4 regions of the Janthinobacterium breve genome follow, and region 1 is predicted to be linked to each of the others. Evidence: predicted binding sites of a transcription regulator. Region 1 holds the regulator's gene; each other region holds the start of a gene.

Region 1 (7,856 bases):
GCCGAACTGGAATGGCCTATCGCCATCCTCATCGCCGTCGTCTGGATCGCTTACGCCATCGTTTTCTTTGGCACCTTGATCAAGCGCAAGGTCAAGCACATCTACGTGGCCAACTGGTTCTTCGGCGCCTACATCCTGGCCGTGACGATTTTGCACGTGGTCAATGGCGCCGTCATGCCAGCCTCGTTCACCAAGTCGTATTCCGCCTATGCGGGCGTGCAGGACGCCATGATCCAGTGGTGGTACGGCCATAACGCGGTGGGTTTCATCCTGACCGCCGGCTACCTGGGCATGGTCTACTACTTCATCCCGAAACAGGCAGAGCGCCCCGTGTACTCGTACCGCCTGTCCATCGTCCACTTCTGGGCGCTGATCTTCACCTACATGTGGGCCGGCCCGCATCACCTGCACTACACGGCATTGCCTGACTGGACGCAATCGATCGGCATGGTCTTCTCGCTGGTCCTGCTGGCACCAAGCTGGGGCGGCATGATCAACGGCATCATGACCCTGTCGGGCGCCTGGCACAAGCTGCGCACCGATCCGATCCTGAAATTCATGATCGTCTCGCTGTCGTTCTACGGCATCGCCACCTTCGAAGGTCCGATGATGTCGATCAAGACCATCAACTCGCTGTCGCACTACACCGACTGGACCGTTGCCCACGTACATGCGGGCGCCCTGGGCTGGGTGGGCTTCATCACCATGGGTTCGATCTACTATCTGCTGCCACGCCTGGCGGGCCGCACGCAGATGCACAGCACGCGCCTGGTCGACGTGCACTTCTGGGTGGCCACCATCGGCATCGTGCTGTACATCGCGGCAATGTGGATCGCCGGCGTGATGCAGGGCCTGATGTGGCGCGCGGTCAATCCGGACGGCACACTGACCTACACCTTTGTCGAAAGCGTGAAAGCAACATATCCGTACTACGTGGTGCGCGTGGCCGGTGGCCTGCTGTACCTGTCGGGTATGTGCATCATGGGCTACAACACCTGGATGACCTTGCGCGGCAGCAAACTCCCCGTCGCCCGCATTCCGGAATTGAACGCGGCGCACGCCTGATAGGAGCAAAAGCAAATGAAATTTTCACATGCATGGATTGAGAGAAACCCCTGGCTGCTGATTGCCCTGGTCACGGTAGTGATCAGCATCGGCGGCGCCGTCGAGATCATTCCCCTGTTCTTCCAGAAGAGCACGACGGAACCGGTCGCTGGCCTGAAGCCGTATTCGCCGCTGCGCCTGGCGGGCCGCGACATTTACGTGCGCGAAGGCTGCTACAACTGCCACTCGCAGATGGTGCGTCCGCTGCGCGCGGAAACGGAACGCTATGGCCACTATTCGGTCGCTGGCGAGTTCGTGTATGACCGTCCGTTCCAGTGGGGTTCCAAGCGCACGGGGCCGGATCTGGCCCGCGTGGGCGCCCGCTACAGCGATGAATGGCACCGCACGCACTTGAACAACCCGCGCGACGTGGTGCCCGAGTCGAACATGCCGGCCTACCCATGGCTGGCGAAGACCAAGCTGGTGCCTGACGACATCATGCCGAAGATGCGCGCCCTGAAACGCCTGGGACAGCCGTACAGCGATGCGGAAATCACCGCCGGCCCGGCGCAGCTGCAGGACAAGACGGAAGAAGACGCCCTGGTCGCCTATCTGCAAGGCCTCGGTACATTAATCAAAACAAGGAATTAGCATGGCAATCGAAAACCTGTTTGACAGCGCCAGCAGCGTCATGACGGTGGTTTCCTTTACGACGTTCGTAGGCATCCTGTGGTGGACTTTCAGCCGCAGCAACAGCGACTTCGACGCGGCGGCGCGCCTGCCGTTCGACGACGAGGCGCTCGACTACGCGGCCGATGCCGCGCCGGCACAAGGGGAGCGCAACCATGGCTGACTTTACCAATGGCTTCTGGAATATCTACATCATCGTGCTGTCCCTGCTGGGCATCATCGGCTGCGGCGTGCTGCTGTACTCGCAGTCGAAAATCAAAGTGGTCGAGGGCGCACCTGCCGACGGCACCACGGGCCACGTCTGGGACGAGGACTTGAAGGAACTCAACACGCCAATGCCGCGCTGGTGGATGTGGTTGTTCTACATCACCATCGTCTTCGCTCTGGCGTATCTGTTCCTGTACCCGGGCCTGGGCAACTATGCCGGCAGCCTGGGCTGGAAATCGACGGGCCAGTACGAGGAAGAGCTGAAGAAGGCGGAAGCCGACTACGGCCCCCTGTTCAACAAGTACCTGAGCCAGGACTTGAAGACGGTGGCGGCCGATCCGCAGGCGCAAGCCATCGGCCAGCGTTTGTTCCTGACCTACTGCGCGCAATGCCACGGTTCGGATGCGCGCGGCAACAAGGGCTTCCCCAACCTGACCGACAAGGACTGGCTGTATGGCGGCGAACCTGACATCATCAAGACCACCATCATGCACGGTCGCAATGGCCAGATGCCACCGATGGGCGCCGCCCTGGGCTCCGAAAAGGATGTCGAGAACGTGGCCCATTATGTGCTGAGCCTGTCCGGTTCCACCTCGGACCCCGTCAAGTCGGTGCTGGGCAAGGCCAAGTTCGGCGCCTGCATGGCCTGTCATGGCGCCGATGCGAAGGGCAACCCGATGCTGGGTTCGCCGAACCTGACGGACAAGATCTGGCTGTACGGCGGCAGTGCTGATACCATCATGGAAACCATCCGCAAGGGACGCAACAACACCATGCCGGCTTTCAGCGATTTCCTCGGCGAGTCCAAGGTACATGTGTTGTCGGCCTATGTCTGGAGCCTGTCAAATCCCCAGACGCCCGTGAAATGACGTAATGGAACCTCAAGTCATCAAGATGTATGCGGCCCGCGAGCAAATCTACCCTCGCGAGGCCAAAGGACGCTACGCTACCTGGCGATGGGTATGCGTATGGCTTACCCAGCTGGCGTTCTACGGCTTGCCGTGGTTGACCTGGAATGGCAGGCAAGCCCTGCTGTTCGATTTGACCACGCGCAAGTTCTACATTTTCGGCGTCGTGCTTTGGCCCCAGGATTTCATCTATCTGGCGGCCCTGCTGATCATCTGTGCGTATTTGTTGTTCCTCGTCACGGCCATCGCCGGGCGGGTGTGGTGCGGGTTCTCTTGCCCGCAAACGGTATACACGGAAATCTTCCTGTGGGTCGAACGCCGCATCGAGGGCACGCGCAGCGCGCGCATGGCCCTCGACAAGCAGGGCCCCTCCGTGCGCAAGGCCTTCAAGAAGACGGCCAAGCACCTGGTGTGGGGCGCCATCGCCCTGTGGACGGGCTTTACCTTTGTCGGCTACTTCACGCCGATCAAGGACCTGGCGCAGGCGGTGACCACCCTCAATTTCGGTCCCTGGGAATGGTTCTGGGTCTTGTTCTACAGCCTGGCAACCTACGGCAACGCGGGCTGGCTGCGCGAGCAGGTGTGCAAATACATGTGCCCCTACGCGCGCTTCCAGAGCGCCATGTTCGACCAGGACACCCTGATCATCACCTACGATACCAAGCGCGGCGAACCGCGTGGCGCCATCAGTAAGAAGGCCGGCAACAACGACAAGCTGGGCGACTGCATCGACTGCACCCTGTGCGTGCAGGTGTGTCCGACCGGCATCGATATCCGCAACGGCCTTCAGTATGAATGCATCGGCTGCGCCGCCTGCGTCGATGCCTGCAACAGCGTGATGGACAAGGTCGAGCGGCCACGGGGACTGGTACGCTACAGTACCGACCATGCGATGGAAAACAACTTCAGTTCGAAGCAGATACGCCAGCGCGCCATGCGTCCGCGCGTGCTGATCTACACCTCCATCCTGGCCCTGATCATCATCGCCGTGTGTACTTCGCTGGCCCTGCGCACGCCCCTGAAAATGGACGTCATCCGCGACCGCGGTTCGATGGGACGCGAAGTGGAAGACGGCATGATCGAGAACGTTTACCGTCTGCAGATCATGAACACTTCGGAGCAAACCCAGCACTTCAAGATCAGCGCTTCCGGCTTGCCGGGTCTGACCTTGCTGACGCGCGAAGAGGTGACCTTGCAGCCAACGGAAACGCTGGGCTGGCCTATCCGCCTGCGCGTGCCGCACGGCGTCGGCGAGAAGGGCTCGAACAAGATTGCCATCGAATTGCACTCGCTGGACGACCCATCGCTGCATGTGCGTGAAAGCGCGGTATTCATCGTGCCGCGCTAACAAGGAAAGGCGGACGGGGACCGGGTGCCCTCGCCGCCGCCACGAAGTTGTAGGAAGGCCAGTCCCCGGATGGGGATTGGCCAATTAATCAGGAGAAATACCATGTCCGACAGTCTCAAGCTGCAAGCCCCCGTTGCACCGTGGTACAAGCATCGCTGGCCTTGGCTGCTGATGATCGGTCCCGGCCTGTCCGTGGTCGTCGGCAGCTGCATGGCGTATATCGCGTTTACGCAGCCCGATGCGCTGGTGGTGGGTGATTATTACAAGCAGGGCAAGGCGATCAACCAGGACTTGCGGCGCGATACGATCGCCAGCGACCTGGCGATGGATACCAGCCTGTCCTATGATGTGGCGTCAGCGCGCCTCAGCGGTTCCGTGCACAGCTTCGGCAAGGCTTACCAGGGTCCGCTGCAGCTGCACCTGGCGCATGCGACCTTGCCGGAAAAGGATATCAAGCTGCTGGTGCAGCCCGATGCGGCCGGCAACTTCTCGGTAGCGCTGCCGATGCTCGAGCGCAGCCGCTGGCAAGTGCTGGTGGAAAACGACAAACGCGAGTGGCGCCTGTCCGGCATCTGGACCTGGCCCCTGCAGCGCAGCATCGCGCTGCACGCCGATGAAGAGCTGTAAGACTTACTTGCAGACGTCCGTGCCGGCCGTAATGGCTTTCAACTTGGCCGGCTGCAAGATCTCGATCTCGCGGTTGGAGACGCGCAGCCAGCCTTCTTTCTTGAATTTCGACAATAAACGGCTGACGCTCTCGATGGTCAGCCCCAGGTAATTGCCGATTTCCTCGCGCGACATGCGCAGCTGAAATTTGCTGGCCGAATAGCCGCGCGCTTCATAGCGCGAGGCCAGGTTGACGATAAAGGCGGCAAAACGCTGCGTCGCCTGCATATTGCCCAGCAACAGCATCACGCTTTGCTCGCGCGTGATTTCCTGGCTCATCATGCGGTGGAAATGGCGCAGCAGGGTCGGCATATTGCCCAGCAATTGTTCCAGGCTGGAAAACGGAATTTCACACACTTCGCTGTCTTCCAGCGCCACCGCATTACAGTGGTGGCGATCGGCGCTGATGGCGTCCATGCCCAGCAGTTCGCCGGCCATCTGGAAACCCGTCACCTGCTCTTCGCCGCCCGGATTGATCTGGTACGTCTTGAAGTGCCCCAGGCGGATCGCGTACAGATTCTGGAACGAGTCGCCGATACGGAACAACGAAGCGCCGCGCACGATCTTGCGGCGGCGGCCGATGATCTGGTCCAGCCTGTCCATGTCGCCCACATCGAGGCCCATCGGCAGGCACAATTGATGCATGCTGCAGGTCGAGCATCGCGCACGCAACGCTTCCACGTTCACTGTGGGCAAGGTGGGAGTGAGTAGCGCTTCAGTCATGTCGTTACCTTTTAGAAAATGCAATAACGAGTTTACTGCATACACGGTTGCCGTGTGCCAATTTCACCGCAATTGCGCTGAATAAACGACGTTCTGACTTTAATTATCTGGCAACATCGTCAAAAGCCCATGCGGGGAGGGCAATTTGCGCGGCGCCGCTTGCCAAGTTGATGTATTGATAGGAAAATTCCTGACAGCATTATCTGCCGCCTGTGCCGCACGGTACTGAAAAGGAAATCATGAAGCCTCTCGGCATTAAAGCAAAAGTCGCGCTGGCCACCAGCCTGACCTCGATCGCCATGATCGCGCTGGTCACCATGATCCAGTTGCAGCACATGCGCGCCGACTTCACCAGAGTACTGCTGAGCCAGCAATCGTCCCTGATCACCCGCACCGCTGCCGAGCTCGACGACAAGCTGGGCATGCTGCTGCAGATCGTCACGCTGACGGCCAGGCAGCAGCCGCCGGAATTGATCGCCCAGCCCGCCCAATTGCGCGAATACTATGCGCGCCGCTCGATGCTGGTGCTGTTCGACGACGTGCTGGTGCTCGACGCGCAAGGCGCCGTCGTGGCCGACATGCCCCTCGTCACGGGACGCGCCGGCATCAACGTTGCCGAACGCGAATATTTCCAGACCGTCTTGCGCACGCGTCAACCCATGATCACCGAACCGATACTGGGCAAATCGAGCGGCATGCCCATCGTGCAGATGGTGGCGCCCGTGCTTGGCGCCAACGGCCAGGTGGTGGGCGTGGTGATCGGCGTGCTGCGCCTGTACAAGGATAACCTGCTGGGCCGCCTGCGCACGGAAAAGATCGGCAAGAGCGGCTATTACTTCATCATCACGCGCGACGCCGCGCCGCGCTACGTGCTGCACCCCGATACCAGCCGGCTGCTGCAGCCGCGCAAGCCGAACGCCAACCTGACGACCACACAGTTACTGAAGGAAGATGGTGAAGGCAGCATGGTCAGCACCAACAGCCGCGGCGTCACGGCCGTCAACAGCTTCAAGCGCCTGAAGTCCGTGAACTGGCTGCTGGCCGCCTCGCTGCCCGTCGAGGATGCCTTCGAACCGTTCGATGGTGTGCTGTACCGGCTGGTACTGTGGAGCATTCTCGCTTCGCTGCTGGCCGCTACCGTGCTGGGCTGGGTCACCGTGCGCCTGCTGTCGCCGCTGGTGCGCCTGCGCGACACCCTGCTCGCCCTGCGCACCAGCGGCAGCCGTTTCACCCCCGTACCGGTGCAGCAGCGCGACGAGATCGGCGAACTGACGGAAGCGTTCAACGGCCTGATGAGCGAACGCGACCGCCTGCAGCAGGAACTCGAATCGCGCGCGGCGGAGCTGGAACAGGAGCGCGACCGGGCCGAGGCGGCCAACCGCGCGAAGAGCGATTTCGTGGCCAACATGAGCCATGAAATCCGCACGCCCCTCAATGCCGTGCTGGGCATGGTGTATCTGCTGGGCAATACCAGGCTCGATACGGAACAGCGCAAGTATCTGACCATGGTGCGCGTGGCGGGCCAGTCGCTGCTGGGCATCCTCAACGACGTGCTCGACTATTCGAAGATCGAGGCGCGCCGCATGGAATTGTCGCCCGTCGAATTCGACCTCGATGAAGTGATGAATACCCTGGCCACGACGATGACCATGAATGCGGGCGAAAAGGAGCTGGAACTGGCCATCGCCGTCGAGCCCGACGTGCCGCGGCGCCTGGTGGGCGACGCCCAGCGCCTGCAGCAAGTCCTCGTCAACCTGGCCGGCAATGCCATCAAGTTCACCGAGAGCGGCGAAGTGGTAGTGGCCGTCAGCCTGGCCGAGAGCGGGCACGGGCGCGCCTGGCTGCGCTTCGAAGTGCGCGACACGGGCATCGGCATGACGGAATTGCAGCAACAGCAACTGTTTTCCGCATTTTCACAGGGCGACCAGAGCATCACGCGGCGCTTCGGCGGCACGGGCCTGGGCCTGGCCATCAGCAAGCAGCTGATCCACATGATGGGCGGCGACATCGCCGTCGCCAGCAGCGAAGGCAAGGGCAGCCGCTTCTGGTTCAGCGTGCCGTTCGACATGCTGGCGCAGCCGGCCGAAACGCGGCGCATGCCGGCCCTGGGCCAGTTGCGCCTGCTGGTGGCCGACGATAACCGCACCACGCGCGAACTGATCGTCAAGCTGATCGAGGCGTGGGGCTGGCTGGCCGATGAAGTGGACTCCGGCTTTGCCGCCATCGAACTGTACCGCGAACGCCTGGCGCAGCAGCAGCCCTACGACGTG
Region 2 (7,856 bases), on a different contig from region 1:
AGCGAGGGGAGAAAAAGCGGGCGACGATATCCGTACCCGCGTGCACACTGGCACGGTCAATTTCGCCGCCTATCTGAGCTTGCCGATGGCGCTGGACTTGCATGCGCAGATCGGCGTGGCCAACAAGCAGGCGCGGCTGCGGCTGCTGCGCAACCGCTGGGTGGAAGCGGCGCGAGGCATCGATGGCATCGAGGTGCTGGCGTCCAGCGACTCCCGCCTGACGAGCGCCATCGCCTCGTTCCGGCTAAAAGGCAAGACCAGCGTGGCGGACAATTTTTCCCTGTCGAAAAAGCTGGTGCAGCAACACGGCATCTTTGCCGTACCGCGCGACGGTCTTGCCAGCGGCGCGTGCGTGCGCGTCACGCCGGGCATCTTTACGCCCGAGGCGCACCTGGACAAGCTGGTCGATGCCCTGCGCCAGGTGGCTCGCGGCTAGTGGCCATGAGGCGCTCCAGCGATGGGGCGCCCCATGTTTTCACTGCTGAACTTGATAGCCATCCGTCAGGATGGCCAAAAACTTCACCATATCCTCGATCTCGCCCGCCGTCAGCGCCGGCGCCATGCCGCGCTTGCGGTCGAACGGCGCTTCCTTGACGTTTACGTTGGCGCGGTACCTGGCGGGTATGTCATTGAATTTCTGCACTTTCCCCCACTTGTCGCGCGGATACCATTCTTGCGGATGCGTATCGCGCCGCGCATAAAAACGCAGGGCATCCGTCAGATTATCGAACACGCCGTTATGGAAAAACACCTGGCGCGTGGTCACATTGCGCAGGCTGGGCACCTTGAAGGCGCCGCATAACTCGCCTTTCGTCGCCAGGTCCGTGCGGTCGGGGCCGCAAAAGCCCAGGTCGAAATAGGCCGGGTCGGCGGTGGCGGGAAGGCGCGTATTGCGCGGCACGCCCAGATTGTCGAAACTGAAGTCCGTAAACAGGGGCGGCGCGCCATGCTCGCCCCGCACGCTGGGGTGGCAAGCGGCGCAATTGCCCTTGCGCTCATCGTTGAACAGGGCCAGCCCCCGTAATTCCGCCAGTTCCAGGGGAACCTTGTTGGCCAGATAAAGGTCATATCTTTATTGGTCCCATGCAGGATGAGTTGATGGCAAGAAGAAAGACAGGGATGCTGCGGCCAGTATAGGCAGCAATAAACGCGTGGCAACGCTTTACGATGTTGCGCTGCGCAATACGAAGGTAGTGGAATAGCCGGCGGCAGCGGTGTCGCCGGCCCGGTCCGTCATGTGTGGCGGACCAGTATCAGCCGCGGATCAGGCGCGCAGGGTGGACAGGATAGGCTGCAGTACAGCCGCGCCCAGGGCGGCGCTGCGGGCGCCGCTCCAGCCAGTTTGCGGGTCGGGATCGTTGGCATTGTCCTTGAACGGCAGTTCCAGGGTCAGCGACAGGCAGCCGAAGGCGTGCGTGATGTGGGGCGAACCCATGGTCAGCACTTCCGGCGTGAACGGGCCGTCTTCATAGCCGTGTTCATCCTGGAAGTCGGGACTGGCCACCTTGAAGTCGGCGATGAACCGGTCTTGCTCGGCTTTTTGTGCTGGCGTGAAATTTTCCAGCGCATCGCTGCCGGCGACGAACACGTAAGGCAGACCTTCGTCGCCATGTACGTCGAGGAACAGGTCGCAGCCGATCTCATGCATTTTCTGTTTCACCAGGAACACTTCCGGGCTGCGTTCCGTCGTCGGCGTCATCCATTCACGGTTCAGGTTGGCGCCGGCCGCGTTGGTGCGCAGGTTGCCATGCACGGAACCGTCGGGGTTCATGTTCGGCACCACGTAGAAGACGGCGTCTTGCAGGCACTGGCGGGCAAACGGATTGGCCTGGTCCAGCAATGCTTCGAGCATGCCTTCGACAAACCATTCCGCCATCGTTTCGCCGGGATGCTGGCGCGCGATGACCCAGACTTTCTTCTCTGCATCGGCGTCGCCGACCACCAGCAGATTCATGTCGCGCCCTTCCACGGTGCTGCCCAGGTCGATCAAGCGCACCAGCGGCGACGCTTGCGCACTGTCGATCAGGGCCAGGTGGCGATCCCATGGGTACGGTTCGAAGTAGGCGTAGTACACGCTTTCTTCTTCCGGCGTATGGTTGATCGTCATCACCGTGCCATCGAAGCTGGTCGGCACGCGGAACCAGGTTTCGCGGTCATAGCTGGCCACGGCCTGGTAGTCTTTCCAGCCGTCCGGGTAGGCCGACTTGCCTGCATTCATGAAGCGGATCGTGCACGCTTCGCCTTGCGCGCCTTGCAGGCGGAAATAAAACCACTGCGTGATGTCGGCGTGGGAATCCTTGCGGATGTTCAGCTCGATGGAATGGGCATCGTCGGCGCGCAGCACCTCGATCGCGCCGGCGTCGAATTGCTGGCTGATTTTAATGGTCATGAGTGTTCCTGATAAAAACGTATGGGTTTTGCATCGTGTGCAATGGCGCGATGATACCTGTTTTGCGGTGGCCTTTGTGCTGGCGCAAACGATAATGGACGTGCTTTGCTAACGTGGAAGCTCCAACACGGGGAGATCATCATGGACGACAACGGCAACCACATACGCGAACTGGAAAAGAAAGTCAGCGCCCTCAGCGACGCTCTGGCGCACCTGGGCAAGGGCACCACCTTGCAGGAATTGCTGCGCATCCTGCGTTTCCCCGGCTACACCACGCCGGCTGAATTTACCTTCAATGCCGCCATCCTCGATACCATGCTGGTGCAGGCCAATGCGCTGGAAAAGCTGGGGCAGGATTTGCTGGCGGGCGCGAAGCAGGTAGTGGCGAAGCAGTAATCGATTCCTGAGCGCCTGAAAAATGTTCAGGGCCAGGCGCATTGCCGCAGGCAGTACGAAGGTACGCCCAGGCATTGCAACGCCGCCATGGACATTTTATCAGGCGTTCAGTCCGCCGAAGCGCTCGTAGAACCAGGGTGCTACGTCTGCCGCCTGCTCATCCTCGCGCCGCAGGGTGGCCAGGATATGTTCCTCGGCCGACGCATGGGTGATGCGGTACAGGTCGCGCGCCAGTGCATACGCTTGCGTGCCTGGCCACGGTTCGGGCAGCAGTTCGACCGGTAGTTGCGGATCGTGCAACTGCACGCGGCGGTAGGCGTGCGTCAGCAGCGAGCGTATGACGAAGGCTTGCTCGGCATCGAACACGGGTTCTTCCTGCAGCAGGGTCAGCAGCGGCTGGAAGCGGGCGATGAATTTTTCGTAGCCTGCCATCACTTCCGACAAGTCCCAGCATTCGCCCACCATGTCGCGCAGTGGCCGTGTGCTGACACCTGGCAGCTCCGTGGTGTGGCAGACATACAGCTTGCCCTGTACTTCGTTGCGTACGAGGATGTCTTCCAGCGCCTCCGAGTTGCTGGCCGGATGGCCAAAGATGCCAGGAGAGATCAAGCCATAGCCAGCCCACAATAATTCCTTGCGCAGCGCGCCCCGTTCGGCGGCACCGATGCTGCCGGCCGGCCCGATCACCAGGGTCCAGCTGCCATCCCAGTGCACGACCAGTGGCGCATAGATGCGGCGATAGGCGCGCTCGAAGCGGGCCAGCGCCTCCGGGCGTATCGTATAGGCGCTGCGGCGACCGTCGCGCTGCGAGCTGAGCCAGCCCTCCTGCGCCAGGCGGAATACGCTGGTGCGCAGCAAGCGGTCATTCACGCCGAATGGCGCGAGCAGTTCGATCAGGCTGCCCAGCCAGATGGCGCCGCCGCGCGGCACGATGGCGTCGCCAAAGATGGTCATCACCAGGGACTTTGAACGCGGTGGGTCGCTTTCCAGGAAATCGGCTATCCATGCCGTGCAGCGGGTGTTCTTCATGTGGTTCCGGTCTGGCCGTGTTGCGGTCGATTCAATAAAAGCAGCAGTTTACTTGGCTGCGCGGGTAGCGCGTCAATAATTTGCCGGAAGCGCTGGTGGCACTTCGAAATGTTTTCTCATCAGCAATATCATACGCACAAAAAAGCTGCACAAGATACGAATTTTTAAAATGACTCACATCAAGTGTATGCAAATAGTTTTTTGTATCGTATTATCTGTTCATCGCACCGCGTTGCTGCGCAAAATCAAAGACATGGGAGACAGATCATGTACGCACAAATGGTTGAAACCGGCCTCAAGAACGTCTGTTCCATCGATGACATGGGGGCGGAAGAGCGCGCTTTTCAGGCGCGCATCGACGAAGGCATCAAGATCGAGGCCAAGGACTGGATGCCGGACGCTTACCGCAAGACCCTGATCCGCCAGATTTCGCAGCATGCGCATTCGGAAATCGTAGGTCAATTGCCCGAAGGTAACTGGGTCACCCGCGCGCCGACCTTGAAACGCAAGTCTATCCTGCTGGCGAAGATCCAGGATGAAGCCGGTCACGGCCTGTACCTGTACAGCGCTGCCGAAACCCTGGGCGTGTCGCGCGACGATCTGCTCGCTGCCTTGCACTCGGGCAAAGCCAAGTATTCCAGCATCTTTAACTATCCCACCCTGTCGTGGGCCGACATGGGCGCCATTGGCTGGCTGGTCGACGGCTCCGCCATCATCAACCAGATCCCGCTGTGCCGCTGCTCGTATGGCCCGTATGCGCGCGCCATGATCCGCGTCTGCAAGGAAGAATCGTTCCATGCGCGCCAGGGTTACGACATCATGATGTCACTGTGCAAGGGCACGCCAGAACAGAAAGCCATGGCACAGGATGCGCTGAACCGCTGGTGGTGGCCGTCCTTGATGATGTTCGGCCCGTCCGACGCCGCCTCCGTCAACAGCGCCCAATCGGCCCAATGGCGCATCAAGCTGTTTTCGAATGATGAATTGCGTCAGCGCATGGTCGACCAGACCGTGCCGCAAATCGAATACCTGGGCCTGACCGTGCCCGATCCCGACCTGAAGTTCAATGCCGAGACGGGTCACTATGAATTCGGCGAGATCGACTGGTCCGAGTTCAACAATGTATTGAAGGGCAATGGCCCGTGCAACCGCGAGCGCCTGCAAACGCGCGTGAAAGCGTATGAAGACGGTGTATGGTTCCGCGATGCCTTGCTCGCGTATGCAGATAAACAAGCCGCAGTCAAAGCGGCAGCGTAAATACATAAGGCAGATAGGGGAGAGCAATATGAGCAAAGAATGGCCATTGTGGGAAGTTTTCATCCGCAGCCAGCACGGCCTGGCGCACAAGCATGTGGGCAGCCTGCACGCCTCCGACGCCACCATGGCGGTCAACCATGCGCGCGACGTCTACACGCGCCGCAATGAAGGCGTGAGCATCTGGGTGGTGCGCGCGGCCGATATCGTCGCCAGCAGCCCCGGCGACAAGGGGGCCCTGTTTGAGCCGTCGAACAGCAAGGTGTACCGCCATCCCACCTTCTTTCCGATGCCGGAAGAAGTCAAGAACCTGTGATGGGAGCGATCGCAATGGATGACAAGCTCACTCAACAAAAGTTCAATTACCTTTTGCGCCTGGGCGACAACGCCCTGATCCTCAGCCAGCAGCTGTCACAGCTGTGCGGCAAGGGGCCCGCGCTGGAAGAGGACATGGCGCTGACCAACGTGGCGCTGGACTTGCTGGGCCAGACGCGTTTGTGGTTCAGCTATGCGGCCGAACTGGAAAATGCTGGCCGCGACGAGGACGACATCGCCTTTTTGCGCGACGCCCACGACTTCAAGAATTGTCTGCTGCTGGAGCAGCCGAACGGCAATTATGCCGACACCATGATGCGCCAGTTCTTCTTCGACACCTGGCACTACTTCCAGCTGCTGGAACTGGCGAAATGCAGTGATCCACGCATTGTCGAAGTGGCGCAGAAGTCGATCAAGGAAGTCACCTATCACCTGCGCCGCAGCGGTGACCTGATCGTGCGCCTCGGCGACGGCACGGCGGACAGCCACGCGAAGACGCAGGCCGCAGCCGACAAGCTGTGGATGTACACAGGCGAGATGTTCAAGTACGACGCCGTCGACCAGGCCATGCTTGCCGTCGGCATCGCGCCGCCGTCCGACATCCTGCGCCAGGCATTCCTGGAGCATGTGGCAGAGATCTTCGCCGAAGCCACCTTGACCATGCCGGCGCCCGACGCCTGGATGCAAAAGGGCGGCAAGCAGGGCACGCATACGGAACACCTGGGATTCATCCTGGCCGAGATGCAGTTCCTGCAGCGCGCCTATCCCGGGGCGGAGTGGTAATGAACACGGCCACGGCAGCGCTGGACGCCGCCCAGGTCTGGGCCTGGCTGGGCGACGTGCCGGACCCGGAAATTCCCGTCATTTCGGTGGTGGATCTGGGTATCGTGCGCGCCGTCGATGTGGTCAGTGGCGAAGAGTGCATCGTGACGATCACGCCCACCTATTCGGGCTGCCCGGCCATGCAGGTGATCGCCGATGCCGTCACGCAGGCCTTGCGCAGCCATGGCGTGGCCAAGGTGACCCTGGTGAACCAGCTGGCGCCCGCCTGGACCACGGACTGGATGAGCGAAGCGGGCAAGGCCAAGCTGAAAGGCTATGGCATCGCCCCGCCACAGCAGCAGGTGATCGACATCAGCGGCCTTCATAGCGGAACAGCGGGCGGGGTCAAGCGCCAGCCCATGCCGAAGCTGGAGGTGATCTGCCCGAACTGCGGTTCCACGCATACGCAGCTGACCAGCCAGTTCGGTTCCACGCCGTGCAAGGCCCTGTACAAATGCCTCGATTGCCGCGAACCGTTTGACTACTTCAAGTGCCACTAAAAAAATCAGGCACACGTTCCGAAGAAACTGGAGATGAAGCATGAGTAAATTTTATCCGCTGTGCGTATCGAACGTGCGCAACGAAACGCGCGACACCATCGCCGTCACGTTCGACGTGCCAGCGGAACTGCAGCAGCAGTTCCGCTTCCAGCAGGGCCAGCACCTGACCCTGCGCGCCAATATCAATGCGGAAGACGTGCGCCGCTCGTATTCCATCTGTTCTGCGGTGCAGGATGGCACCCTGCGCGTGGCCATCAAGCGCACGCCGGGTGGCGCCTTTTCCACCTGGGCCAACGACACCCTGAAAGCTGGCGCCACCATCGAGGTGATGCCGCCCATGGGCCACTTCAACGTGCCGCTCGACTGCGTCAACCGCAAGCATTACCTGGCGTTTGCGGCCGGCAGCGGCATCACGCCCATCCTCTCCATCATCAAGACGACTCTGCTGACGGAGCCATTGAGCCGTTTCACGCTGTTCTACGGCAACCGCGCCTCGTCGTCCGTCATCTTCAAGGAAGAATTGACGGACTTGAAGGACGTGTACCTGGAGCGCCTGAACCTGGTCTACGTGATGAGCCGCGAGCAGCAGGATATCGAACTGTTCAACGGCCGCATCACGCAGGAAAAATGCGAGCAGTTCCTGCAGCACTGGATCCGTGTGGAAGACTACGACAACGCCTTCATCTGCGGCCCGGAAGACATGATGCTGGGCGTCTCCGCCGCCCTGCAGGCGGCCGGCATGCCGAAGCAGAATATCAAGATCGAGCTGTTCGCCGCCAGCATCCCGAAAAACGCCCACAAGCCGCGCGCCCAGCTCGACGCAGGCGCCGTGCAGGAAACGGAAGTGACCGTCATCATGGACGGCAACCACACCACCTTCACGATGGACAAGGACAAGGAATCCATCCTCGACGCGGGCCTGCGTCAGGGTATCGACATGCGCTACTCGTGCAAGGGCGGCGTATGCTCGACCTGCCGCTGCAAGATCCTCGACGGCAAGGTCGAAATGGACGTCAACTACGCGCTGGAAGACTATGAAGTAGCGCGCGGCTTCGTCCTCAGCTGCCAGAGTTTTCCGCTCACCGACAAGGTTGTGGTCGATTTTGACCAGGCAGAATAAAGCCGGCGCAGGGCACGCGCCCTGCCGTACC
Region 3 (7,856 bases), on a different contig from region 1:
GCCATCGACGCCATCGGCGTGCAGGAAGAAGCGTCGTATGCCGAATGGCGTCTGCTGCGCCGCGTGTTGCTCAACCCGGGCAGCCTGGGCGGCGAACTGCATGAAATCACCTTGACGGGCCCGGCCGGCGTCACCTGGGAAGCGGGCGCGCTAGCGGAAATCATCGGGTGCAACGCGGACGGCAGCGATGGCGACGCGCAGGGTGCGCAACATGCGCCGCGCAGCTACTCGCTCGCGTCGCTGCCATCGGATGGCGAAGTGCAGTTGCTGGTGCGCCAGGAGCGCCATGCGGGCGGCGACAACCTGGGCTATGGCATCTGCTCCGGCTGGCTCACGCGCTTCGCGCCGCTGGACGCCCGCATCCGTTTGCGCCTGCAAGCCAATCCCGCCTTCGCGCCCGCCCTGGTGGACGTGCCCTGTATTTATATCGGCAACGGCTCCGGTCTGGCCGGCCTGCGCGCGCACCTGCGTGCGCGTCGGCGGGCGGGGCTGGCACGCAACTGGCTGCTGTTCGGCGAGCGCCAGCAAGCTTTTGACAGCGTCTGTGGCGAAGAGTTGCAAGGCTGGCTCTACGCTGGCCACCTGGCGCGCCTGGACCGCGTCTTTTCGCGCGATGGCAACGATGGTGGCAAACGGGAATATGTGCGGGACCGCTTGCGCAACCATGCCGACGAACTGCGCGACTGGCTGGCGCAAGGCGCCATCGTCTACGTCTGCGGCAGCCTGCATGGCATGGCGGCAGGAATCGATGCTGTACTGCAAGAAGTGCTGGGGCAGGAGGGACTCGATGCCCTGCTTGCGGCCGGACGCTACCGCCGCGACGTGTATTGATCTGCATCAGTCCGCCGCCGACACCGCCCGGCTATGTGGGCAGGCGCACAGTCAGGGCCAGCCATCGGACTAGAGTGGGGACATGGCGGCACAAGCGCCGCCCCACTCACTGTCTGCGAGGCACCCCATGAAAAACCCCTGGATGAGCATGTACCTGAGCGCCGCCAACCGCATCGCCAACACGGCACGCGGCCACGCGACGGCCGCCGTCAAGCGCGAAGCGGCGAAAAATACGCGCCAATTGACGCAAGTGTGGTTCGATTCCTTCCTGCCCGCGGCAGGCAAGCCGCGGCGCAACCGCAAGGCGAAATAGGAACAGTCACGAGCAGCAACTGGTGCAGTGCATCACAGCAATTAGTTGAAGTTTCAACCAGATGAACTAAACTGCAAGCATGGTAGTACGTAATAAAGTGACCGGCAGGCGCCGCATCCCCGCGCCGCCACCGGGACACCGGGAGACGACCATGTTGACGCTCAAAGTGCTGGCCTGCCTTGCCCTTTCGGCCTTGCTGCTTGCCCCCCTGGTGTTGAGGGATGCGATGCAGACGTCGGCCGTGCAGCAGTTGCAGGTACCGAACGTGGATGCGCAGGCTCTCTGGGCCCACTGGCCCAAGCACTAAAACGCGCGGCTGAGAAAACACCGCTGGCTGCGTTGCTTTGACTTGCCGTACTAGCGTACTGTCTGCGTCAAAGACGCCTTGCCAGCGGCGTTTTTCAGCGGCGCTCGGTAACACGTCGCATTGTTGAAAACCGCTTTGTTGCGGGTAGAGATTTTTTCTCCATTGTTCTCTATCAGTGACTTTACACTTCGCCCCCTCTTCACCATATTTTTGATCCAGGTCATGGATTTGAAGTGTCGCTGCGCCCACACTGGAACAGTCCGCTTCGCATCGCGACGGACTTAACCGGGAGCATCGGCATGGGTAAATCGGACTGGAAGGATGAGATGGCGCTGGGCGTTCCCGCCATAGACGAGGCGCATGAGGCACTGTTTCAGGAGCTTGCGCGGCTGGGACAGTTGAGCGACCAGCATTTTAGCGTGGCGTTTCGCGAGCTGATTGCGGCCGTCGAGCGCGATTTCCGCGAGGAAGAGGATTTGATGGAAGAAATCGCCTTTCCCTCGCTGGCCAAGCACCGCGAACAGCATGCACGCGTGCTCAGCGGCTTGCACCATGCCTGGGCCGCCGTCGATGAAGGCGACCTGGAGCAGGGACGCCATGCGCTCTCGCTGTTGCCGCAATGGCTGATCTTTCACCAGGCCACCATGGACCTGGCCCAGGCGGCGGCCCTGGAGCTGGTGCAGCGCCAACCCAGCTAGACCTACAGCAGCAGCACCGTGGCTTTCTCGGGCAAGACCACGCGGTAGTGTCCCGGGTATTTGTCTTCGCCGTCGAAAATCTTGCAAAACACGGGCTGGCTGATGTCGTTGACGGCCGGCTCGTTCATGGGCAAGGTGGCGATCAGTTGCTCGCCATCCATCAACTGCAAGGCGCTGCCCCGCTCGGTCGCGCAAAAGGCCAGCGATTGCACATCGTTGGCGAACGGCCGCTTGTACCACGGCGTGATGGCCCGCACGGCGCGCCGCGCGTCGTGCAAGACTTGCCCCACGCGCGTGACGTTCCAGGCATCGCGCGCCACGGATGGCTGAAGGACGATATTTGCCGTCAGCTCGCCCCTGCCCTTGTTCACCAGGAACGTGCCATCCTGCGCGGCGATGTCCTCGTTGAGCGGCACGACAAACACACCGCCGTCGGACACCTTGATCGGCACGGGGGCGCCATTGCCTTGCAAGGCCACGCGCACATCGTCGATGGTCGCGCTCAGCTTGGCCGGAATCAGGCGCAGGGCCATGACCACGCTACCGCTCGACACTTGCCACACTTTCCTGGCCGTCAGATAACTCTCGCGGTAAGCCGTGAAACGTATGCGCGGCGCCTTGGCGTCGCTGTTGGCCGTGATCGTCACCGTTTGCGAGGGCGAGGCGTCCTCCGCTGGCGCAGCAGGTATGGCAGGCGCAACGTGCGGCGGCACAAGGGGTGGCGACACGACGGCGGCGGCGGGTGGCACGCTGGCGCTTTGCAGCGGCGCGGGAACAGCCGGCGGCGGCGCGTGTTCCTGGGCCTGGCCCAGCGACACGACACACAACCATCCGGCACAAGCGATCCATGTACGCATGCAGTTCTTTCAATGAGGAAAATATTTTGTCAGCCCCTGCATTATCGCAGAAGGCCAGCCGGTACGCCGCTCCGGGCCTGCCGCACTTTTTTGGTGCGCACGCTTGATTATTTGGCAAATTTCACCTATATTGATAATGATTCTTATTCACTAAAGTGATGGGAATCGCGCGCCCTTCTTTTCCACTACCCGACCGCGCCGGGCCTTGCGGTGGAACTGCTATCCAAGCCAGACCACGGGCCAGCGTCATGCCATCCCCCCAGCTACTGTGCACCTCGCCAGACGAGATAGGAAAACACACGACTAAAAATATTCCAGGAAAATGATGCAATCGACTACCGTATTCCCCTCTTCGCGCCGGCCCGCCTTGCGCCCCCTCCCCCGTTTATTACACATCAGCCTGCTCAGCCTTGCCGCCGGCGTGGCCCTGCCGGCACAGGCCGCCGATGCCGCTGCGGCCGAGGTCACCATACCGGCCGTGACCGTGACAGGCCAGTCGACGGCGACGACGGAAGGCACGCAATCGTACACGGCAGGCGAAACGCGCAGTGCCACGCGCATGGACCTGTCCCTGCGCGAGACGCCGCAATCGGTCAGCGTCATCACGCGCCAGCTGCTCGACGACCTGGGCGCCGTGCGCCTGGACCAGGCGCTGGCGCAGACGACGGGCATCCAGGTGGGCCAGAACGACACGGAACGCACGCGGTTTTATGCGCGCGGCTTCGGCATCGACAATATCCAGATCGACGGCATGGCGCGTGGCGGCAATGCGCCATTGCAAGACACCATCCTGTACGACCGCATCGAAGTGGTGCGCGGCGCCACCGGCTTGATGGGCGGCACGGGCGACCCCTCGGCCACCATCAACATGATACGCAAGCGGCCGACGAAAACCTTCCAGGCCAGCGCAGGTCTCATCATGGGCCGCTGGGATGACCAGCGCTTCGAGGCCGACCTTTCCACGCCGCTGAACGCGGAAGGCAGCGTGCGCGCACGCACGGCCCTGGCGTGGCAAAAACGCGATTCCTACCTGGACATGTATCACGAACGCAAGACGGTCGGCATGCTCATCGTCGAGGCGGACCTGCGTCCCGGCACCCTGCTGACGGCCGGCGTCGACTTCCAGGACAACCAGCCCACGGGCGCCACCTGGGGCGCCGTGCCCTATTGGAATGCGGACGGCAGCCTGGCCAATTTGCCGCGCAACACCAGCTGGACGACGCCATGGAGCACCTGGGCCAACAAGCAGCACACGATGTTCACCTCGCTGGACCAGCGCCTGCCCGGCAACTGGAATCTGCACCTGGGCTATGCGCGCACGGAAAGCACGAACCGCACCACTGTCGCCTACGCGGGCGCGGGCCATCCCGACCCGGCTACCGGCGAAGGCATGCGCCTATGGACGGGCGCCTGGGGCGCAGGCAAGAACTCGAGCGACAACTTCGACCTCTACGCCAGCGGCCCGTTCACCTTGCTAGGACGCAAGCATACGGCCATCGTCGGCTGGAATGGCGGCAACCAGCGCTCCCGCTCACTGGGCGGCAAAGCGGAAATCAATTACCCGGATTTTATCTCCGATTACCGCAGCTGGACGGGCAACATCCCCCGCCCCGTGTTCACCCCGGACGGCTCGCACACGGAAACCGTGACGCGCCTGGGGGGCGGCTATGTGGCCACGCGTTTGAGCCTGGCCGACCCGCTGCACCTGATCATCGGCGCGCGCAGCAGCACTTACCGCACGGACACGCGCAACTACAACAAGCAAGGCGTGTACACGGGCAGCGGCGACTTCGTGGAAACGCGCAATGAAGTCACGCCGTACGTGGGCGCCGTGTTCGACATCAACAAGCAGTATTCGGCCTACGCCAGCTTCACGCAGCTGTTCAACCCGCAATCGAGCAAGGACCGCAACAACCAGTTCCTGGCGCCGGAAACGGGCGACAATGCCGAGCTGGGCATCAAGGGCGAATTTTATGAAGGCAAGCTGAACGCGTCGGCCGCCCTGTTCCACACGAAGAAAAAGAATCTGGCGGAACTGGACCGCACGGTACCGCCCGGCTTTTTGCTGCCCGACGGCGGCCAGGCCATGGTGGCCAATGGCGCCGGCGTGACGGCCAAGGGCATCGAGTTCGACGTCTCCGGTCAACTCACGCCAGCCTGGGAAGCGAGCGGCGGCTATACCTATCTGCACGCGGCCGAGGCCGATGGCCGCCGCGCCGCCACCACGCAGCCGCGCCATTTGCTGCGCCTGGCCACCAGCTACCGCTTCGACGGCCGCCTGGCAGGGTTGAAAGCGGGCGCCAGCATGACGGCGCAAAGCGCCACCTACAGCGAATCGTGGTACGGCCGCCCGCCATCGGGGAAGATGACGAACATCCCGCAAGCGGGCTATGCGCTGGTCAACGCCATGGCCAGCTATGCCATCAACCGCCATGCCAGCGTACAGTTGAACGTGAATAACTTGCTCGATAAAAAGTACTACCGCAACGTGGGCTTCTTCGACGGCGTGTTCTGGGGCGAACCGCGCAACATCAGCCTGGCCGTGCGCACGGCGTTTTAGGAGCCTATCGCGGTAGTGAGCGTCTTCTGCTGGCAGTTCCTCAGGAGCGCGGACAAGGCCTGAGGAGGACGCGTGGCGAGCCACGCGACGACGATCAACGCAGTCCCCACTTCCGAGGGGCGCCAGCAGGGGATGTATTCATCTAATGGGATAGGGCTCTAGGCGCGCCAGTGTGCGGGCGCCGGCAGGCAGAAGCCATGCAGCAAGGGCCCGCCCACGGGCGCCAGCACGGCGGCGGTGACGTGTTCGAACGCGCGCTGGCCCGCCGCCAGGTCGCTGGCGACCAGGCGCAGGGCACCGTCCAGCTCGCTGGCGATGGCCGCGTCAAATGCCTGCAGACGGCGGAACAGATGCTTGCCGCCGCCGCTCCATACACCAGCCGCGCGCAAGTGCAGGTCGGCCAGCGCTTGATACAGCTGGCAAGCGACGGCCAGCGCCTCGCCCGGGTGCCGGCTGTCGACCAGGTCTTCCAGCGCGGTGGTGATGGCGTAACGGCGCCGCTGCAGATTGTCCACGTCGAGCACGGGCGGCCCGGCTGCAGCGATGGCTTGCGCCAGCGCAAGCAATTGCGGGTAATGTTCGCCGGAGGCAGCGATATTTTTGCCTTCCAGCACCATGCGCGCCAGCGGCACCGTGCCGCCCGGTGCATCCATTTCCTTGCAAAAATACGTGAACGTGGCCAGGTCGTGCGCGAACAGTTCCACCGTACGCCCTTCGGCCACGATGGTCGAGCGCCAAGCGCAATCGACGTGGTCGAACAGCAGCAGCAAGTCGATATCGGAACTGGGCGTCTGCCGGCCCGTGGCAAACGAGCCGCCAATGATGGCCGCCACGGCCGTGGGATAGTGTTCCTGCACCAGCCGCACGGCAATCGCGCGGATGGCGTCATAGGTGGGGATCGTCGTCAAAGCCAGTTCTCCGTGCCGAAAAACCCTATCCTACACGGGATCCTGCACACGACATGCACGCTGCCGCCATCCTGCTAAACTGGCGCTATCTGATCAAGGAAGAAACATGGAATACGATTGCATCGTGGTGCCCTCGCCCGTGGGTGAGCTGACCCTGGTGGCACGCGGGGCGGCGCTGGCCGCCATCCTGTGGGAAAACGACAAGCCGAACCGCGTGCGCCTGGGCGAGATGCGCGTCGCTGACAATTGCGCCGTGCTGCAGGAAACGGCGCGCCAGCTGGGCGAGTATTTCGCTGGCACGCGCCAGCAATTCGACGTCCCGCTCGATTTTGCCGGCACGCCATTCCAGCAGGAAGTCTGGCGCGCGCTGCTGACGATACCGTACGGCCAGACGCGCAGCTATGGCGAGATCGCGCGCCAGATCGGCCGTCCCGCCGCCGTGCGCGCCGTGGGTGCCGCCAACGGCAAGAATCCCGTCTCCATCATCGCCCCCTGCCACCGCGTCATCGGCGCCACGGGCGAATTGACGGGTTTTGCGGGCGGCCTGCATGCCAAGGTAACGTTATTGGCCCTGGAAGGCATCACCCTGTCCAGCGACCGCGAAGCACTGAAGACGGGCCACGCCCGCCGCCGCGCCGTGCAAATCGATATGGCACAAGGCTGTTTGTTTTAGGCGGCGGTATCGCTCCCCTTGTGGGATACTCACGCCCTCCACTCAAGTCTACACATCATATGCCCTACCTTGTCATCCTGTTCTTTGTCGTCCTGTATTTACTGGCCACGTTCTTTTTCCACATTCCCGCCCTGGTCGCCCTCGTGTATGGCGTGCTGAGCCTCAGCTGTTTCGTCGCCTATGCGATCGACAAGTCGGCCGCCAAAGGGGGCCGCTGGCGCACCTCGGAACGCACCCTGCTGCTGTTGGGATTGCTGTGCGGCTGGCCGGGCGCCGTGCTGGCCCAGCAATGGCTGCGCCACAAGTCCAGCAAGCGTTCGTTCCGCGTGCTGTTCTGGATCACCGTCGCCCTCAATATTGGCGCTTTCGTGTATTTCAGCATGCATTACGCGGCGCCCGATATCGGCACCGAAGTGGCCCCCATCGAGTTGTAGGACGGTCCCTGCCCTTTACTCGCCCAGCAGGCGCAGCGACTCCAGCCAGTCCGCCTTCCATTCGCGCAGCAAGGGCTGCGTGGCGAACGCCTTCTTCAAGTGCGCCATCGGCACGCGGTGCACATCGTGCAAGCCGAACGCCAGTGTGACGGGATGCCACAGGTGGCTGTTCTTGCCGCCCCGCGAATTCTTGCGCACGCGCGCGCCATCGTCGCCAAAGATGCCCACGCCACTGGCCATGCCTTTGTCCAGATCGACCTTGCCCACACCCGCAA
Region 4 (7,856 bases), on a different contig from region 1:
TGAGCCCGATCACCTTTATCGAGCAGCGTATTTTCTCTTCCTTCTTCCAGTATTGCGTCCGCCACCTGCGCGGCGACGGCAGCGCCGCCAGCGTCAATTTTCGCCGCCTGTGGTTCAGCAACGGCCTCAATTGCTTCGGCGCCCAGATCACCTCGCTGGCCCTGCCCCTGTGCGCGGTATTGTTATTACATGCGACGCCGGAACAAATGGGCGTGCTGGTCGCCCTGCAGGCGCTGCCGTTCGCCCTCTTCGGCTTGCCCGTCGGCGTACTGCTGGACCGCCGCAGCAAGCACCCGATCATGCTCTTTAGTGAAAGCATGTCGGGCCTGGCGCTGGCCAGTGTCGCCGTCGCCTACTGGTGCGGCGTGCTGTCGATGCCGTGGTTATATATAGTGGGATTCATTATCGGCACGGGCTTCGTCGTCGGTGGCGGCGCCGAGCAAGTTTTCCTGACCTTTTTGGTGGGCCGCGATGGCTTGATCGATGCACAGTCGAAATTTGCCACCACCGAATCGGCCTCGCGCCTGATCGGCCCCGGCCTGGCCGGCGTGCTGGTGCAGGTCTTGTCGGCGCCCGTCGCCATCCTGTGCACGGCTTGCGGCTATCTGATTTCCGTCTTCAATCTGCGCGCCATGAGCGTGCGCGATCCACGCCCGGCTCCCTCCGACAAGCACGCCCTGCGCGACATCGCTGACGGCTTGCTGTTTGTCTGGCGTGAACCGCTGCTGCGCGCGCTGGCCTGGGGCGCGGGCATCTGGCACTTCCTGTTTTACGCCAGCATGGCCTTGACGGTGCTGTTCGCCACGCGCGACCTGGGCATGAGTCCTGGCGTGCTGGGCATGACACAGATGCTGGGCGGTGCCGGCGTATTGCTCAGCGCTTTCATCGTCAAACCGCTGACGCGCCGCTATGGTGCCGGCCGCACCATTCTCATCGGGTTGGCGTCCACCTCCGTATGCTTTGCCATGACGCCCACTATCCCCGCCGCCCTGTTCGGCAGCCCGGCTGCCAGCGCCGTGGCCTATGCCGTGCTGATGTTTTTTTTTGATTGCGGCGTGATGCTGTTCTTTATTCCCTACCTGGGCTTGCGCCAGAAGGTCACACCCGACCCCATGCTGGGCCGCATGACCTCGACCATGCGCTTCCTGACGGTGGCGACGGCGCCGCTGGGCGCGCTGGCCGCCGGCTGGGTAGCGGAACACTTTGGCGTGCGCAATGGCCTGGCCTGTATCGCGGCAGGCAGTATTTTGTTGACCGTCGCCATGGTGTGGGGCACGCCACTGCGTAGCGTGCGCACCTGAAGCGATGAACGGGCATACACTGCTGAAAGATTGCCTTGGCGACATTATTCATGCCAAAGCCTGTGAGGTTTGATTTACATCAAGGTTTTAATTGATGTAAATCCATAAGCTGTCTTACATCACTCTAGGAGCCCGTCATGTTTAACACCATCTTATTTCCCACCGACGGCTCGCCGCTGTCCGACAAAGCGGCCGAGACGGCCCTCGCCTTCGCTCAATTGAACAAGGCCAAGCTGGTCGCCCTCAGCGTGGTGCAACCGTTCCCGTTCTCGCCGATGGCCGATGGCGGCATCGTGCTCGATGCTGGTTTGTACGAGCAACAAATGCAGGAAGCGTCGCAACGCGCCGTCGACAAGATCGGCGAAGCGGCGCGCGCCGTCGGCGTGTCCTTCGAAGGCGTGGTCGCCGTCTCGCCCAGCCCGCACGAGGAAATCGTCAATGCGGCGCAAACCTACCATTGCGACATCATCCTGATGGCCTCGCATGGCCGCAAAGGCTTGAACAAGCTGTTCGTGGGCAGCGAAACGCAAAAAGTACTGGCGCATACCCAGCTGCCAGTCATGGTCTTGCGCTAACCTTGCGCTAGCGCATCCCCGCCCGGCGCCACGAAAAACTCAGCGCGCCGGCGCCTGCTTCGGCAGCAATACCCACACGGCGCCGTTCTGCTTCATGCGGCCCGCATTCTCCGCCGCTTCCGCACCGAAACCAAAGAAGTAATCGACCCGGATGGGGCCGCGAATGGCGCCGCCCGTATCCTGCGCCATCACCAGGCGCTGCATGGGAATCTCGCTATTGGCTTGCGTGGTGGACAGGAACACGGGCGCACCCAGCGGCAGGAAGCGCGAATCGATGGCCACCGAGCGCTGCGGCGTCAACGGCACGCCCAGCGCACCCTTCGGCCCCACTTTGGGATCGGGCAGGCGCTCTTCCTTGAAGAAGACATAGCTCGGGTTGGCATTGAACAATTCATCCTTGCGCGTAGGGTGGCCGGCAATCCACGCCTTGATGCCCTGCGCGGACGCCTGGCTCAGGGTCAGCTCGCCCTTGTCGACCAAGTAGCGGCCGATCGACTTGTATGGGTGGCCATTCTGGTCTGCGTACGCCACGCGCACGGTTTCCTGCGTATCGGTCAGCTGCACGCGCCCGGAACCCTGCACTTGCAGGAAAAACGCCTCGACTTCGTCATCCACCCACAGTAATTCCTTGCCCGCGACGGACGTGGCGCGCTCGATGTCGGCGCGGGTCGCGTACGGGATCACCTTCTTGCCCACCAGCTTGCCCCGCAAGCGCATGTTTTTCAGTTCCGGATACACGCTGGCCAAGTCGACGGACACGAGATCGTCAGGCACCTTGTACAGCGGCGTCTGGTATGGACCGCCGCGCTTGCGCGCGCCATGCAACAGCGGCTCGTAGTAGCCCGTAACCAAACCGGTACTGGCGCCATCGACGGTGATGACTTGATTGGGCACAAAGAAAGTTTCGAAGAACAGGCGGATGGCCTTGTCGCTGTCGGCATTCACCTGGCGCGCGATCGTGCACGACTCCTTCCAGTCCGGCCGTTTGACCAGCACGCCGCATGAAGCCATGAAGGCTGGCCAGGCAGCGCGCATGTCATCGCGACCCCAGCCAGGCAAGGCGGAAAATTTGGCGGGCACGAAGGTGGGAGCCGCCGCTGCATCGATGGTGTCCTTGGCATCCTTGGCGTCAGCCGGCTTGGCCGGCACCGGCTTGACGACAGTCGGGGCAATCGCTGGCGCCTTGTCGCCAGCAGCGCCGGGCGCTACCGGCGGCGTGGTACAGGCGGAAAGCGCAAGCGCGACGGCGCCGATTGAAACGGGTAGACTACCGCGTGTAAAGAGATGGCGGGTAAATACTAAGCTGCGGGTAAATAACATAGGGGTGCGTATGTGGATCTTGATGATAGAGGCGCTGGTGGCGTTCTTCTTGCTGGCATTTATAGTCTGGTGGACCATGTATTCGGGTAAAAAACCCGCGCCACCCGCGCGCAAGCAGCTCAGTGAAGAACAGGACAGCACCGAAAAACTGAAATAAGGGGCGCACGCCCCCGGCCTCTCGTTAATGCAGGGTACGCGGCACCGACAGCACGAACTCGGGAATCGGCGCTTCGAACTGATGGCCATCTTCGGCCACGCAAAAGTATTCGCCGTGCATCGAGCCTTGCGGCGTGCCCAGCATGGTGCCGCTCGTGTATTCGAACTGCTCGCCCGGCTGCAGCAGCGGCTGGTGGCCGACGGCGCCCAGGCCGCGCACCTCTTCCACCTTATTGTTCGCATCCGTGATGACCCAGTGGCGCGAAATCAGTTGCGCGCCAGCCGTGCCCGTGTTGACGACGCGAATCGTATAGCTGAACACGTGCCGCCCCTGGTCCGGTGCCGATTGCTCGGGCAGATATTGCGTCTTGACCGTTACCGTAAATTCATAAGTCGCCATCGTCATTCCTATTCAGACATTGCCAGTCGTGTTGTGTGTCGCGCGCGCTGCATTGGCCACCGCGCGCCGTGTATTCTGCGTTCCAGTAAGGCATGGTAACGGCGTCAAGCGTAAAATAGCGCATCTTCGCATTTTCTACTCTTAGCCCTTAGCCACCATGACAATATTCCGTATCGCTCCCAGCATCCTGTCCGCCGACTTTGCCCGCCTGGGCGAGGAAGTGCGCAACGTCGTGACCGCCGGCGCCGACATCATCCACTTCGACGTGATGGATAACCATTATGTGCCGAACCTGACCATCGGCCCGCTGGTGTGCGAAGCGATCCGCCCGCACGTGCAAGTACCCATCGATGTGCATCTGATGGTCAAGCCTGTCGATCGCATTATCCCGGATTTCGCCAAGGCTGGCGCGAACATCATCACCTTTCACCCGGAAGCGTCGGATCACGTCGACCGCTCCTTGCAGCTGATCCGCGACAATGGCTGCAAATCGGGCCTGGTTTTCAACCCGGGCACGCCGCTGCACTATCTGGAACACGTGATGGACAAGATCGACATCATCCTGATCATGTCGGTCAACCCGGGCTTCGGCGGCCAGTCCTTCATTCCGCAAGCGCTGAAAAAAATCGCCGAAGCGCGCCGCATGATCGATGAATCGGGACGTGACATCATGCTGGAAGTCGATGGCGGCATCAAGATCGACAACATCGCCGCCGCCGCTGCCGCCGGCGCCGACACCTTCGTCGCCGGCTCTGCCATCTTCGGCAAGCCGGACTACAAGGCCGTCATCGATGCCATGCGCGCCGAGTTAGCCAAAACGGTGGGCAACTGATGCAGCCGGGCACGGTGAAAGACCACGTACTGGCCGGCGTGCGCGCCGCCATCATCGACCTCGATGGCACGATGCTCGACACCGTGCCCGATTTTCATGTCGCCATCAATGGCATGCGCGCCGAATTCGATCTGGCGCCCATCAGCGCCGAGGCCATCAAGCTGATGGTGGGCAAGGGCTCGGAAAACCTGATCCGCGCCGTGCTGGCACTCGACTTCGATGCCGCCGGCGTGGAACAGCGTTTTGACACGGCGATGGAGGCCTACCAGCGCCACTACCTGGCCATCAATGGCCAGTTCAGCACCCTCTACCCGGATGTGGAAGCAGGGCTGGCGGCGATGAAGGCGGCGGGCTTGCGCCTGGCCTGCGTCACCAACAAGCCGATCGCCTTCGCCCTGCCCCTGCTGAAGCAGAAAAACCTGGCACAGTATTTCGAGATCGTCTATGGTGGCGATTCGCTGCCGAAGAAAAAACCACACCCCATGCCACTGCTGCAAGTGTGTGCAGACTTCGACTTGCCGCCCGCCAAAGTGGTGGCCATCGGCGACTCTTCGAATGACGCGCAAGCGGCACGGGCTGCGGCTTGCCCCGTCTTGACCGTACCGTATGGTTACAACCACGGACACTCTATACACGACACCGATTCCGATGGTATAGTAAATACGCTGCTTGAAGCGGCCGATTTTATTAGCATGCACAACAGACCAGCATACTGACCATACCCAACACCATATCGTGAACACGTTTCTCATCAAAAAACACAATGTCACCCAAACCGGCTCGATTGAGGCCTGGCTTTGGCGACGCTGGCAATCCTGGCAGGCCTAAGGCCGAGCCGTGTAAGATTGCTGTCGGCTGCACGCGCGCACCGGCAGGTTTTTTGATAACCCACCGCAGGGACTGTGCTTTGTAAGCACGACGCACACGCGTACCCTGGCGGCATGGAGAGACACATGACCGAACTCGAATTCAAATCGCTGGCCCAGCAAGGCTACAACCGCATCCCACTGATCGCGGAAGCTTTTGCCGACCTGGAAACCCCGCTCACGCTGTACCTGAAACTGGCGCAGACCCAACAAGGCGGCAAAAACACCTTCCTGCTCGAATCCGTCGTCGGCGGCGAACGCTTCGGCCGCTATTCCTTCATCGGCTTGCCCGCCAACACCGTCTTGCGCAGCCATGGCAACCGCACGGAAATCGTCAAGAACGGCGCCGTGATCGAAGAGCACGAAGGCAATCCACTCGACTTCATCGAACAGTTCCAGTCGCGCTTCAAGGTGGCCCTGCGCCCCGGCATGCCGCGTTTCTGCGGCGGCCTGGCCGGCTACTTCGGCTACGACACCGTGCGCCACATCGAGAAAAAGCTGGCCGGCGGCGCGCCGAAAGACGACTTGAACCTGCCCGACATCCAGTTGATGGTGACGGAAGAACTGGCCGTCATCGACAACCTGTCCGGCAAGCTGTACCTGATCGTGTATGCCGACACCACGCAGCCCGAGTCGTTCTCAAAAGCGCGCCAGCGCCTGAAGGACTTGCGCATGATGCTGCGCCGCGGGGTCGATGCGCCCGTGACCAGCGCCTCGGTGCGCACGGAAACCATCCGCGACTTTTCCAAGGAAGACTATCTGAAGGCCGTCGCCAAGGCGCATGAATACGTGATGGCCGGCGACCTGATGCAAGTGCAGATCGGCCAGCGCATCCGCAAACCGTATGTCGATTCGCCTCTGACCCTGTACCGCGCCCTGCGTTCGCTGAACCCGTCGCCCTATATGTACTTCTATAACTTTGGCGACATGCAGATCATCGGCGCCTCGCCCGAGATTTTGGTGCGCAACGAGACGACGACAGACGGCGGCAAGAAAGTCACCTTGCGCCCAATCGCCGGCACCCGTCCGCGCGGCGCTACCCCGGAACGCGATGCCGAGCTGTCCGCCGAGCTGCTGGCCGATCCGAAAGAAATCGCCGAGCACGTGATGCTGATCGACCTGGCCCGCAACGACATCGGCCGCATCGCCGAAACGGGCAGCGTGCACGTCACCGACCGCATGGTCATCGAAAAATACTCGCATGTGCAGCACATTGTCTCGAACGTGGAAGGCACGCTGAAAGACGGCTTGTCGAACCTGGACGTGCTGCGCGCCACCTTCCCCGCAGGGACCCTGACGGGCGCGCCGAAAGTGCGCGCCATGGAAGTGATCGACGAACTGGAAATCACCAAGCGCGGTATCTATGGCGGCGCCTGCGGCTACCTGTCGTTTGGCGGCGAAATGGATGTGGCGATCGCCATCCGCACGGGCGTGATCAAGGACGGCATGTTGTATGTGCAGGCTGCGGCCGGCATCGTGGCCGACTCGATTCCCGAAATGGAATGGCAGGAGACCGAAAACAAGGCGCGCGCCGTACTGCGCGCCGCCGAACAAGTGCAAGATGGCCTGGATGGGGAGTTTTAAGATGCTGCTGATGATCGACAACTACGACTCCTTCACCTACAACATCGTGCAGTATTTCGGCGAACTGGGTGAAGACGTGCGGGTCTACCGCAACGATGAAATCACGATCGAACAGATCGAAGCGCTGAACCCGGACCGCATCTGCATCTCGCCCGGCCCGAAAGCGCCGGCACAGGCGGGCATTTCGGTCGAAGTGCTCAAGCACTTCGCCGGCAAGAAACCGATACTGGGCGTCTGTCTGGGACATCAGGCCATCGGCGAGGCGTTTGGCGGCAAAGTCATCCGCGCCAAGCAGGTCATGCATGGCAAGACTTCCCTCATCGCGCATACGGGCGTGGGCGTCTTCAAGGACCTACCCAGCCCCTTCACAGTGATCCGCTACCACTCTTTGGCGATCGAACGCGCCTCGCTGCCTTCCTGCCTGGAAGTGACGGCGTGGACGGACGACGGCGAAATCATGGGCGTGCGCCACCGGGAATACGATATCGAGGGCGTGCAGTTCCACCCCGAATCGATCCTCTCGGAGCACGGCCACGCCCTGCTGAAGAATTTCCTCGAGCGCTGATTCCATGCGCACGCCACGGCGTGCCGTCAGTGTCCTCCTGCGCCATCATTGAAGAAGGAAGCATCATGCCGATCACCCCACAAGAAGCCCTGCTGCGCTGCATCGAACACCGCGAAATCTTTCACGACGAAATGCTGTACCTGTTCCGCCAGATCATGTCCGGCGAAATGTCGCCCACCATGATCGCGGCGCTGACCATGGGCTTGCGCGTGAAAAAGGAAACCATCGGCGAAATCGCCGCCGCCGCGCAAGTGATG

The links. Region 1 encodes FNR, which switches genes on or off when oxygen is low (the NO sensors DNR and NnrR bind a similar motif). Its sites were predicted from a motif close to TTGATNNNNATCAA; they were not measured.
Region 2: a site for FNR is predicted at 3,984-3,997, ahead of paaA (1,2-phenylacetyl-CoA epoxidase subunit PaaA). Genes of this name have one in related genera too.
Region 3: a site for FNR is predicted at 1,662-1,675, ahead of ACQ4W0_RS12690 (bacteriohemerythrin). Genes of this name have one in related genera too.
Region 4: a site for FNR is predicted at 1,371-1,384, ahead of ACQ4W0_RS10295 (universal stress protein). Genes of this name have one in related genera too.

What each region holds. Positions count from the first base shown of each region.
Region 1 is NZ_JBNYXY010000011.1:232,252-240,107, reverse strand. It holds gene ccoN (cytochrome-c oxidase, cbb3-type subunit I) at 1-1,065, shown strand, start outside; gene ccoO (cytochrome-c oxidase, cbb3-type subunit II) at 1,081-1,695, shown strand; gene ACQ4W0_RS23205 (cbb3-type cytochrome oxidase subunit 3) at 1,697-1,897, shown strand; gene ccoP (cytochrome-c oxidase, cbb3-type subunit III) at 1,890-2,810, shown strand; gene ccoG (cytochrome c oxidase accessory protein CcoG) at 2,815-4,197, shown strand; gene ACQ4W0_RS23190 (FixH family protein) at 4,300-4,824, shown strand; gene fnr (fumarate/nitrate reduction transcriptional regulator Fnr) at 4,828-5,586, opposite strand; gene ACQ4W0_RS23180 (response regulator) at 5,826-7,856, shown strand, end outside.
Region 2 is NZ_JBNYXY010000001.1:151,559-159,414, reverse strand. It holds gene ACQ4W0_RS00700 (aminotransferase class V-fold PLP-dependent enzyme) at 1-436, shown strand, start outside; gene ACQ4W0_RS00695 (hypothetical protein) at 476-961, opposite strand; gene ACQ4W0_RS00690 (M14 family metallopeptidase) at 1,265-2,389, opposite strand; gene ACQ4W0_RS00685 (hypothetical protein) at 2,531-2,785, shown strand; gene paaX (phenylacetic acid degradation operon negative regulatory protein PaaX) at 2,885-3,814, opposite strand; gene paaA (1,2-phenylacetyl-CoA epoxidase subunit PaaA) at 4,082-5,071, shown strand; gene paaB (1,2-phenylacetyl-CoA epoxidase subunit PaaB) at 5,100-5,384, shown strand; gene paaC (1,2-phenylacetyl-CoA epoxidase subunit PaaC) at 5,384-6,166, shown strand; gene paaD (1,2-phenylacetyl-CoA epoxidase subunit PaaD) at 6,166-6,705, shown strand; gene paaE (1,2-phenylacetyl-CoA epoxidase subunit PaaE) at 6,746-7,825, shown strand.
Region 3 is NZ_JBNYXY010000006.1:47,060-54,915, forward strand. It holds gene ACQ4W0_RS12675 (PepSY domain-containing protein) at 1-831, shown strand, start outside; gene ACQ4W0_RS12680 (hypothetical protein) at 959-1,144, shown strand; gene ACQ4W0_RS12685 (hypothetical protein) at 1,296-1,451, shown strand; gene ACQ4W0_RS12690 (bacteriohemerythrin) at 1,751-2,149, shown strand; gene ACQ4W0_RS12695 (hypothetical protein) at 2,152-3,006, opposite strand; gene ACQ4W0_RS12700 (TonB-dependent siderophore receptor) at 3,332-5,566, shown strand; gene ACQ4W0_RS12705 (nucleotidyltransferase domain-containing protein) at 5,725-6,474, opposite strand; gene ACQ4W0_RS12710 (methylated-DNA--[protein]-cysteine S-methyltransferase) at 6,581-7,147, shown strand; gene ACQ4W0_RS12715 (DUF1294 domain-containing protein) at 7,207-7,581, shown strand; gene ACQ4W0_RS12720 (hypothetical protein) at 7,597-7,856, opposite strand, start outside.
Region 4 is NZ_JBNYXY010000004.1:491,300-499,155, reverse strand. It holds gene ACQ4W0_RS10300 (MFS transporter) at 1-1,301, shown strand, start outside; gene ACQ4W0_RS10295 (universal stress protein) at 1,439-1,876, shown strand; gene mltA (murein transglycosylase A) at 1,916-3,196, opposite strand; gene ACQ4W0_RS10285 (hypothetical protein) at 3,207-3,353, shown strand; gene apaG (Co2+/Mg2+ efflux facilitator ApaG/CorD) at 3,378-3,752, opposite strand; gene rpe (ribulose-phosphate 3-epimerase) at 3,910-4,584, shown strand; gene ACQ4W0_RS10270 (phosphoglycolate phosphatase) at 4,584-5,300, shown strand; gene trpE (anthranilate synthase component I) at 5,538-7,034, shown strand; gene ACQ4W0_RS10260 (aminodeoxychorismate/anthranilate synthase component II) at 7,036-7,599, shown strand; gene trpD (anthranilate phosphoribosyltransferase) at 7,665-7,856, shown strand, end outside.